2 regions of the Rhizobium sp. P1_E1 genome follow, and region 1 is predicted to be linked to the other one. Evidence: riboswitches for the same ligand, from Rfam matches in the RefSeq annotation. Region 1 holds a riboswitch; the other holds the start of a gene.

Region 1 (4,180 bases):
AATAAAGGCTGCGGGCGAGCGCGACGGTTCGTTTGGCGGTGCGCTCGGCGGACAGGCAGAAATTATGGTCGTAGAACACCTGTTCGCTGTCGACGAAACGCTTCATCGGCGCCATCTCGCGGAAATCGAATTCGGTGCCCTCGACGGAACGGATCTCGCCGGTTGGCACCTGCTTCTCATCGGTCGGCAGATAATGATCGGCGGCAATCATGATATCGTGGCCAAGCGCATCGTCGCGACCGTCGAGATTGAAATAGGCGTGCTGGCAGACATTGGCGAGCGTCGGCTGGTCGCTGGTCGATTCGTAGGTGATCGACAGTTCACCGTTGCCATGCACCCAGAAAGTCGCCTGGATGGTGCAATTGCCGGGATAGCCGGCGCGGCCATCGGGATCGACGATCTTCAGCACCACGCGGTCGACGTCATGCTCGACGATCGTCCAGTTGCGTTTGGCGATATTGTCGCTGCCGCCATGCAGATGCGTCACGCCGTTTTCATTCAGTTCGAGCTGATAGTCCTTGTCGTCAATCGTAAACCTGCCGCCGCCGACGCGGTTGGCGCAGCGGCCGGGTGTCGCGCCGAAATAGGATGAATAGAGGGGGTAGCTGTCGAAATCGTCGAAGCCGAGCTGCAGCGGCGCGTCATGTCCCTCGAGGCGCAGATCCTGGATGACTGCGCCCCAGCTTATGATCTTGGCCGTCAGCCCACCGCCCTTGATCACGACGCGATAGACGGTCTCGCCCGCCTTCGTCTGCCCGATAACGTCCCGCTCCAACTTATCCGACATGATCGACCGTCCATTCTATCTCTGCTGCAAATTCTCAATTCGGAATCGATTTGAGGAATTTGAAGCGATTCAAACTGTGCATTGCACGTCCGATGAAGACGCGCGGTTTGGTAGGTTTCGGGACAGGAACCTGCCCGCATTTGCTTCAATCCGCAACCGGCGGATCGGAAAGAAAATGCCGCAGCGATGAGGCGGCGGCACCGGCTCGAGGGGCGATCGGCAACGGTCAGAGGTCCGTGCCGATCTCTTCCACATCAAAAGGCGTCGTCTGGTAGATTTCGTTGATCCAGTTGCCGAACAGGAGATGCGCATGGCTGCGCCAGCGGTTCTGCGGCGCAAGCGCCGGATCATTATGCGGGAAGTAATTGTGCGGCATCTTGATCGGCACGCCGGCATCGACGTCGCGAAAATACTCGTCGGAAAGCGAAGTGGAATCATATTCGACATGGTTGAACATGTAGAGCCGCCGGCCCTTCTTCTCGTGCACGAGACACACGCCCATCTCGGCTGATTCCATCAGGATCTCCAGGTTTTCGGATTTCTCGATATCGGCGCGGCGCACTTCGGTCCAGCGCGACACCGGCACCTCGAAATTGTCGGAAAAGCCGTTGAGATAGATCGACGAAGGCTTCAGGTTGCGGTGGCGGTAAACCCCGAAGGCCTTCTCTTTGAGCTCGTATTTCGGAACGCCGTGGAAATGATAGATCGCCGCCATCGCGCCCCAGCAGACGTTCATCGTCGAATGGACATTCGTTTCCGTCCAGTCGAGAATCTGCTGCATCTCCGCCCAATAGGTGACGTCCTCATAGGGCAAAAGCTCGATTGGCGCCCCGGTGATGATGAAGCCGTCGAACTTGCGATGTTTTACCTCCTCCCAGGTCTGGTAGAAGGCAAGCAAATGATCTTCTGACGTATTCTTCGCCTTGTGGCCGCCGATACGGATGAGCGACAGTTCCACCTGCAGCGGCGAGGCGCCGACGAGACGCGCCATCTGCAATTCGGTCTTGATCTTGTTCGGCATGAGGTTGAGCAGCCCGATTTGCAACGGTCGGATATCCTGACGGATCGCCAACGTCTCGGTCATCACCCGCACACCTTCCTGAACCAGGGTTTCGAAGGCGGGCAGCGTATCGGGGATCTTGATGGGCATTGCGGTCACTCGATCAAAAACAAAAACCGGCGGCGAAAAAAATCGCTACCGGTCCGCACGCGGCCCTTTAGCGATTTTTTTAACGTGGCTGCAAGCCGGCCGGCCAAATCACCACGGAGCGCTTTAATTAGACCCAGTCGGGTCGCGAATCAACTGTCGACTGCAGTCAAGTGACCTCTGCCGCATCATCACAGTTTAATGAATGATAGAATCTGTTGATAGACCCGTAACGCCACCATGTTATTTATAGGGGCATGGGCGATTTGGAAAAGCGTAATGGCAGATAAGATTGAGGGGAGGCCGGGCATCCGAAGGCAGGATAGGGTAGGGTATGATTTCAGCCTGACATATCGCCTCGGCGTCATGTTCTCAGCATTCTGGAATTCGGAAGTGCGTGGCAGGGTGCTGTTTCTGGCGACCGTGCTGATCCTCGTTATCCTGGCGACGTCCTACGGCCAGGTCATATTGAACGAGTGGAATGCGCCCTTCTATGACTCGCTGGAGCGCCGCGACCTCGGCGAATTCTTCCACCAACTCGAAATCTTCGCGATGATCGCCGGCACGCTGCTGCTGCTCAACGTGCTGCAGGCCTGGCTGAACCAGATGACGGCGCTCTATATGCGTGAAGGCCTGTCACGCGATCTCGTCGACCAGTGGCTGAGGCGCAAGCGGGCGCTGCGGCTTGCCTCCAGCGGCCTGATCGGCGTCAATCCGGACCAGCGTCTGCACGAGGATTCCCGCAACCTTGCCGAAAGCACGACAGGGCTCGTTCTCGGCCTGCTGCAGTCGACCATCCTCCTGGTGAGCTTCATCGGCGTGCTCTGGGAGCTTTCGAGCGGCTTCATCTTCCGCATCAGCGGCCACAGCTTCTCCATTCCGGGCTACATGGTCTGGGCGGCGATTTTCTATGCCGCTTCCGCCTCGGTGCTGAGCCAGGTCGTCGGCCGCAAGCTGGTCAAGCTCAATGCCGACCGTTTTTCGAAAGAAGCCGAGCTTCGCTTCACGCTGATGCATGCCAATGAGAACATGCCGGCGATCACCGTTGCCCGCGGCGAGGAGAACGAGCGCCGACGTATCAACACCGACATCAGCTCGGTACTGACAGTCGTCAAGCGGCTCGCCATGGCCAATACCAATCTCACCTGGGTTTCGGCCGGCTACGGCTGGCTGGTAATCGTCATCCCGATCATCGTTGCCGCCCCAGCTTATTTCTCCGGCGGCCTCACCCTCGGCCAGCTGATGATGTCGGTCGGCGCCTTCAACCAGGTCAACACGGCGCTGCGCTGGTATGTCTCCAATTTCGGCCCGATCGCCGAGTGGCGCGCCACGCTGATGCGCGTCACCGATTTCCGCCAGGCGCTGCTCGACATGGACGAGGACTTCGACCTGAAGGACAGTATCGCCTATGAAAACGCCGCGCCCGACACGCTGACGTTGAAGGATGTGGTGATCGTCGCCAAAGTCGGCGAAGATATCGAGGAATGCGGCGGTTTCCGACTGCGTGAAACCAATGTCGTGATCAAGGCCGGCGAAAGGATCATGATCAACGGCGATCACAGCGTCAACCGCAAGCTGCTGTTCCAGGCGATGGCCGGCCTCTGGCCGTGCGGTAGTGGCACGATGGGCCTGCCGCCAATCGACGACATGCTCTTCGTTCCGCAGGTTGCCTATGTTCCCGGCGGCACGCTGCGCGAGGCGCTGGCCTTTCCCGAACGTCCCGAAGCCTACGAGAAAGCCGCCGTCGAGGCGGCCCTCGACAAGGTTGGCCTGCATTCGCTGATCGCAAGGCTCGATACCCGCGCCCGCTGGGACAAGCTGCTCGACGGCGACCAGCAGAAAGCGATCGGATTTGCCCGCCTCCTGCTCGTGCGCCCGCGCTGGATCATCTTCGACGAAGTGCTGGAAGGCATGGAGCCGGAACTGCAGGAAACAATGGCCAACCTGCTCGTCTCCATGCCCGAAAGCGGCATGATCTATATCGGCCGCTCCGAGGCCTATCTCGAGGCGCTGAAGCCGCGCGTGCTGCATCTGCAAGCGCTGCCGTCAATTTCCGAGGAGCCGCCTGTCGCCCAGACCGGCGCCAGCGCCAGTGCGGGCGCTGCCGCCGTGCCCGCGCCGGCGCTTTAATACATGCCGCCCAAAAGTGTGGAGCTGTTTTGGGATGACGGCCTGCATAAGGTAAGGATTTGAGCCGCTGGTCACATCGGCGGCGTGATGCCGTTGAGGCCGACGGCGATCTGGCT
Region 2 (4,180 bases), on a different contig from region 1:
GTCTATTTCCGCCAGTCGGAGCAGATCCCGACGCGCGTCCGCCTTGCCGCCGCTGAACTCTTCGATCGTGACGATGCCGGCAAGCCGCGCCATCGCTGGCGGGCAGGCGGCCTCGTCGCCCAGTTCCTGCCGGAAGCGCCGGAGCGCATGCGCCAGCCGGATCTCCACGGCGGCGACGGCGACACCGGCAACCGCCCGCATGGCGAGGACGATGCCTGGGTCGAAGCCCGTTCGCTAGTCGAGACCATCGACGCCGATGAACTCACCGACCCGCTTGTCGGTACCGAACGGCTGCTGTTTCGCCTGTTCCACGAGCGCGGCGTGCGCGTCTATGAACCGCGCGCCGTCTTTGATCGCTGCAGCTGCTCGCGCGACAAGATCAAGGGTGTGCTGAAGGGTTTTTCGGCCGAAGAGATCGAAGCCAGCCAGGAAGATGGCGAGATCGCCGTCACCTGCGAATTCTGCTCGACCACCTACCGCTTCGAGCCGGCCGAGCTTCAGCCGGCCGAATAGTTCTGAAAAGAGGCGGTGCGCTATCGCCTCAGTTAAGCACGCGCAGCAGCCCGGGGGAATCCAGCGAGAAGGCGGGGATGTCGACATCGAACATCTCGCCTTCATCCGTTTCCATTTGGTAATGGCCGAACATCAGCCCTGAGGGCGTGTCGAGCGGGCAGCCGGAGGAGTATTCGTAGGTGTCGCCGGGGCTGAGCCGCGGCTGCTCGCCGACGACGCCGGGACCGGTGACCTCGTCCACCTGTCCGTTCTGGTCGGTGATGTTCCAGTAACGGTTGACCAGGCGAACGGCGATGCCGGAATTGTTGCTGATAACAATCCGGTAACCCCAGACATAACGATCGTCGTCCGGATCGGATTGCTCCTCCAGATAGAACGGTTCGACTACAACTTCGATGTCTCTTGTGAGGGCGCGATACATGCCTTGCACCTTAGTCAAGATATGTTACCCGTATCTTATAAGAGGCCCTGTCCGTCAAGAAACGGAACAATTATCATCGCTGAAACGGCTATGGTTCGAAGGGTTTTCGATCGTTAAGCCTAATTGTCAGTGTTAATTCCGGTTCGGAACGCCGCGGCGGGCAAACTTGTTCCCCCGGCCTCACTTTGTGAGATCCGGCACGGCCGAACCCCAAATGAGGTCCGGCCGCCTTTATCCCTAGGTCAGGCCGAAACCTTGGCAAGCGCCCGCGCGAAATCCTCGATCAGGTCGTCGGTATCCTCGATGCCGGCCGAAAGGCGGACCGTACCAGGCGAGATGCCGAGTTCGGCGCGCGCCTCTTCCGTCAGGTTCTTGTGCGTCGTCGTCGCCGGATGGGTGATCAGGCTCTTGCTGTCGCCGAGATTGTTGGAGATTTTGACGATCTCAAGCGCGTTCTGCAGCGCGAAGGCCGCATCCTTGCCGCCCTTCAGCTCGAAGGCGACCAGCGTCGAGCCGCCGGTCATCTGCTTGGCGATGATATCGGCCTGCGGATGGTCCTTGCGGCCGGGATAGATCACCTTGGCGATCTTGCCTTGCTCGGCCAGGAAATCGGCGATCTTCGCCGCATTCTCGGTCTGCTGGCGCACGCGCAGCGGCAGCGTCTCGATGCCCTTCAGCAAAGTCCAGGCGTTGAACGGCGACATCGCCGGGCCGGTATGGCGGAAATAGTCGTGCAGGTTCTCGTCGATCCATTCCTTGTCGGAAAGGACAACGCCGCCGAGGCAGCGGCCCTGGCCGTCAATATGCTTGGTGGCGGAATAGACGACGATATGGGCGCCGAGCTCCAAGGGCTTCTGGAAGAGCGGTGTCGCAAAGACGTTGTCGACGACGACCTTGGCGCCGATCTGGTTGGCGAGCTTGGCGACGCCTGCGATATCGATCACTTCGAGCGTCGGGTTGGTCGGGCTTTCCAGGAAGAACACCTTGGTCTTCGCCGTGATCGCCTTTTCCCAGTTCGCAAGATCCCGGCCGTCGATCAGCGTGCAATCGATGCCGTATTTCGGCGCCAGCGTCTCGACGACCCAGCGGCAGGAGCCGAAGAGGGCACGTGCAGCGACGATATGATCGCCGGCCTTCAGCTGGCAAAGGATCGCCGCGGTGACGGCGGCCATGCCGGAAGCGGTGGCGCGGGCGTCTTCGGCGCCTTCGAGCATGCACATGCGCTTTTCGAACATGTCATTGGTCGGGCTGCCGTAGCGGGCGTAAATGAAGCCCTCCGTCTCGCCCTTGAAGCGGGCTTCGGCTGCCTCCGACGTCTCGTAGACGAACCCTTGCGTGAGATAGATTGCCTCGGACGTCTCGCCATATTGCGAACGCAGCGTGCCGCCGTGGACGAGTTGGGTTGCCGGGCGCCAGGTCTTGCTCATGCCATCACCTTCACATAACAAAAAAACCGGTCGCAAAAGCAGACCGGTTTCAACCCGGTCTTTTTAGCCACTTGTTTAACGTGGCTGCAAGCCGACCGGCCAAATCACCACGGGATAATTCTGCAATACTGCTGTTAGCTGCTTGCGTCAATTCCCCGAGTTTGGTTTTGTCGGCGGCAAATGATGGATGAGGCATGATGGCTCGTGAAACGGGAATTCTGGCGGATCGCGCGATCTCCGCGCTGTTCGAAACGGAGCGTCTGATCTCCGAACGGGAGCTGGACCGTGACCAGATCCAGCCGGCAAGTCTCGACCTGCGCTTGGGCGCCAAGGCGTTTCGCGTGCGCGCCAGCTTCATGCCCGGCCCCTCGCATCTGGTGTCCGACAAGCTCGACCGGCTGAGCCTGCATGTGATCGATCTCTCCGAGGGGGCGGTGCTCGAAACCGGCTGCGTCTATATCGTGCCGCTGATGGAGAGCCTGGCGCTGCCGGCCGACATGTCGGCCTCGGCCAATCCGAAGAGCTCGACCGGGCGCCTCGATATCTTCACCCGCGTCATCACCGATTACGCCCAGGAGTTCGACAAGATTCCATCAGGCTATGCCGGCCCGCTCTATCTCGAAATCAGCCCACGCACCTTCCCGATCGTCGTGCGCCGCGGCTCGCGCCTGTCGCAGATCCGTTTTCGCGTCGGCCAGGCTCTGCTCGGCGAGCCGGAACTGTTGAAGCTGCATGAAAGCGAGACGCTGGTCGCCAGTAAGCTGCCCAACGTTTCCGGCGGCGGCATCGCGCTGTCGATCGACCTCGCCGGAGACAAGGAAGGCCTGATCGGCTATCGCGGCAAGCATCACACCGCCGTCGTCGATGTCGACAAGAAGGCCCAGCACGACATCTATGATTTCTGGGAGCCGCTCTACAGCCGTGGCCGCAACGAACTGATCCTCGATCCGGACGAGTTCTATATCCTCGTCTCGCGCGAGGCCGTGCACGTGCCGCCGGATTATGCCGCCGAAATGACCCCCTTCGATCCGCTGGTCGGCGAATTCCGCGTCCATTATGCCGGCTTCTTCGATCCGGGCTTCGGCCATGCGCCTGCCGGCGGGCGCGGCAGCCGCGCCGTGCTCGAAGTGCGCAGCCACGAAGTGCCCTTCATCCTCGAAGACGGCCAGATCGTCGGCCGCCTCGTCTACGAACACATGCAGGAAAAGCCCGCCAGCCTCTACGGCTCCGGCCTCGGCTCCAACTATCAGGCCCAGGGCCTCAAGCTCTCGAAGCACTTCCGCATCTGAGCCTTCCCGGCGGCCGCGACTTGACAGCGGCCCCCATCTGTTGGAAATCTCGCTTCATCGCGGGTGTAGCTCAATGGCAGAGCAGCAGCTTCCCAAGCTGAATACGAGGGTTCGATTCCCTTCACCCGCTCCAGCTCCCGCAAACTATACCTGATGCGCCTAATCCCCGAAAAACCGGATCGGCTTGTACCGACGATGCGCGATGATCAGGCTTCTGTCGGGCTGGATGATGTAGGTTTCCTCCACCTGCTGGCCGTACTGGTCGATAAAATCATGCGGAAAGGCGGAACCAACCGGTGATTTGGTGAGCTTGGTACGGGGCTGGCCGCTATAGGTGATGCTTCCCGGTATGGGTTCGAGGCCGGGGCCGCCATAGGTGACGGTGCTGCATCCGGCGAGAACGAGCGTGCCGATGAGGCCGATGATTGCAGGTTTCATGTCCATCCCTCCGAATGCCGTGAACAGTATCACTCTACGCCTTGCCGGAGAGGGTTCACGACACGAATGCCCATGCCGCTCTTCAACCCTTC

The links. Region 1 has a riboswitch for S-adenosylmethionine ahead of metA (homoserine O-acetyltransferase MetA). Riboswitches for the same ligand answer to the same signal wherever they lie in the genome.
Region 2: linked by a shared signal. The riboswitch ahead of AC1D1Z_RS04630 (O-succinylhomoserine sulfhydrylase) and the one ahead of metA (homoserine O-acetyltransferase MetA) in region 1 are both predicted to bind S-adenosylmethionine.

Annotation. Positions count from the first base shown of each region.
Region 1 is NZ_JBFUAY010000100.1:2,887-7,066, forward strand. Features, by position in the region: gene AC1D1Z_RS25080 (aldose epimerase family protein) at 1-787, opposite strand, end outside; gene metA (homoserine O-acetyltransferase MetA) at 1,014-1,937, opposite strand; SAM riboswitch at 1,985-2,062, opposite strand; gene AC1D1Z_RS25090 (ABC transporter ATP-binding protein/permease) at 2,175-4,064, shown strand; gene AC1D1Z_RS25095 (hypothetical protein) at 4,136-4,180, opposite strand, start outside.
Region 2 is NZ_JBFUAY010000006.1:89,448-93,627, reverse strand. Features, by position in the region: gene AC1D1Z_RS04640 (Hsp33 family molecular chaperone) at 1-513, shown strand, start outside; gene apaG (Co2+/Mg2+ efflux protein ApaG) at 542-934, opposite strand; gene AC1D1Z_RS04630 (O-succinylhomoserine sulfhydrylase) at 1,177-2,361, opposite strand; SAM riboswitch at 2,404-2,482, opposite strand; gene AC1D1Z_RS04625 (2'-deoxycytidine 5'-triphosphate deaminase) at 2,556-3,650, shown strand; tRNA gene AC1D1Z_RS04620 (tRNA-Gly) at 3,710-3,783, shown strand; gene AC1D1Z_RS04615 (hypothetical protein) at 3,810-4,088, opposite strand.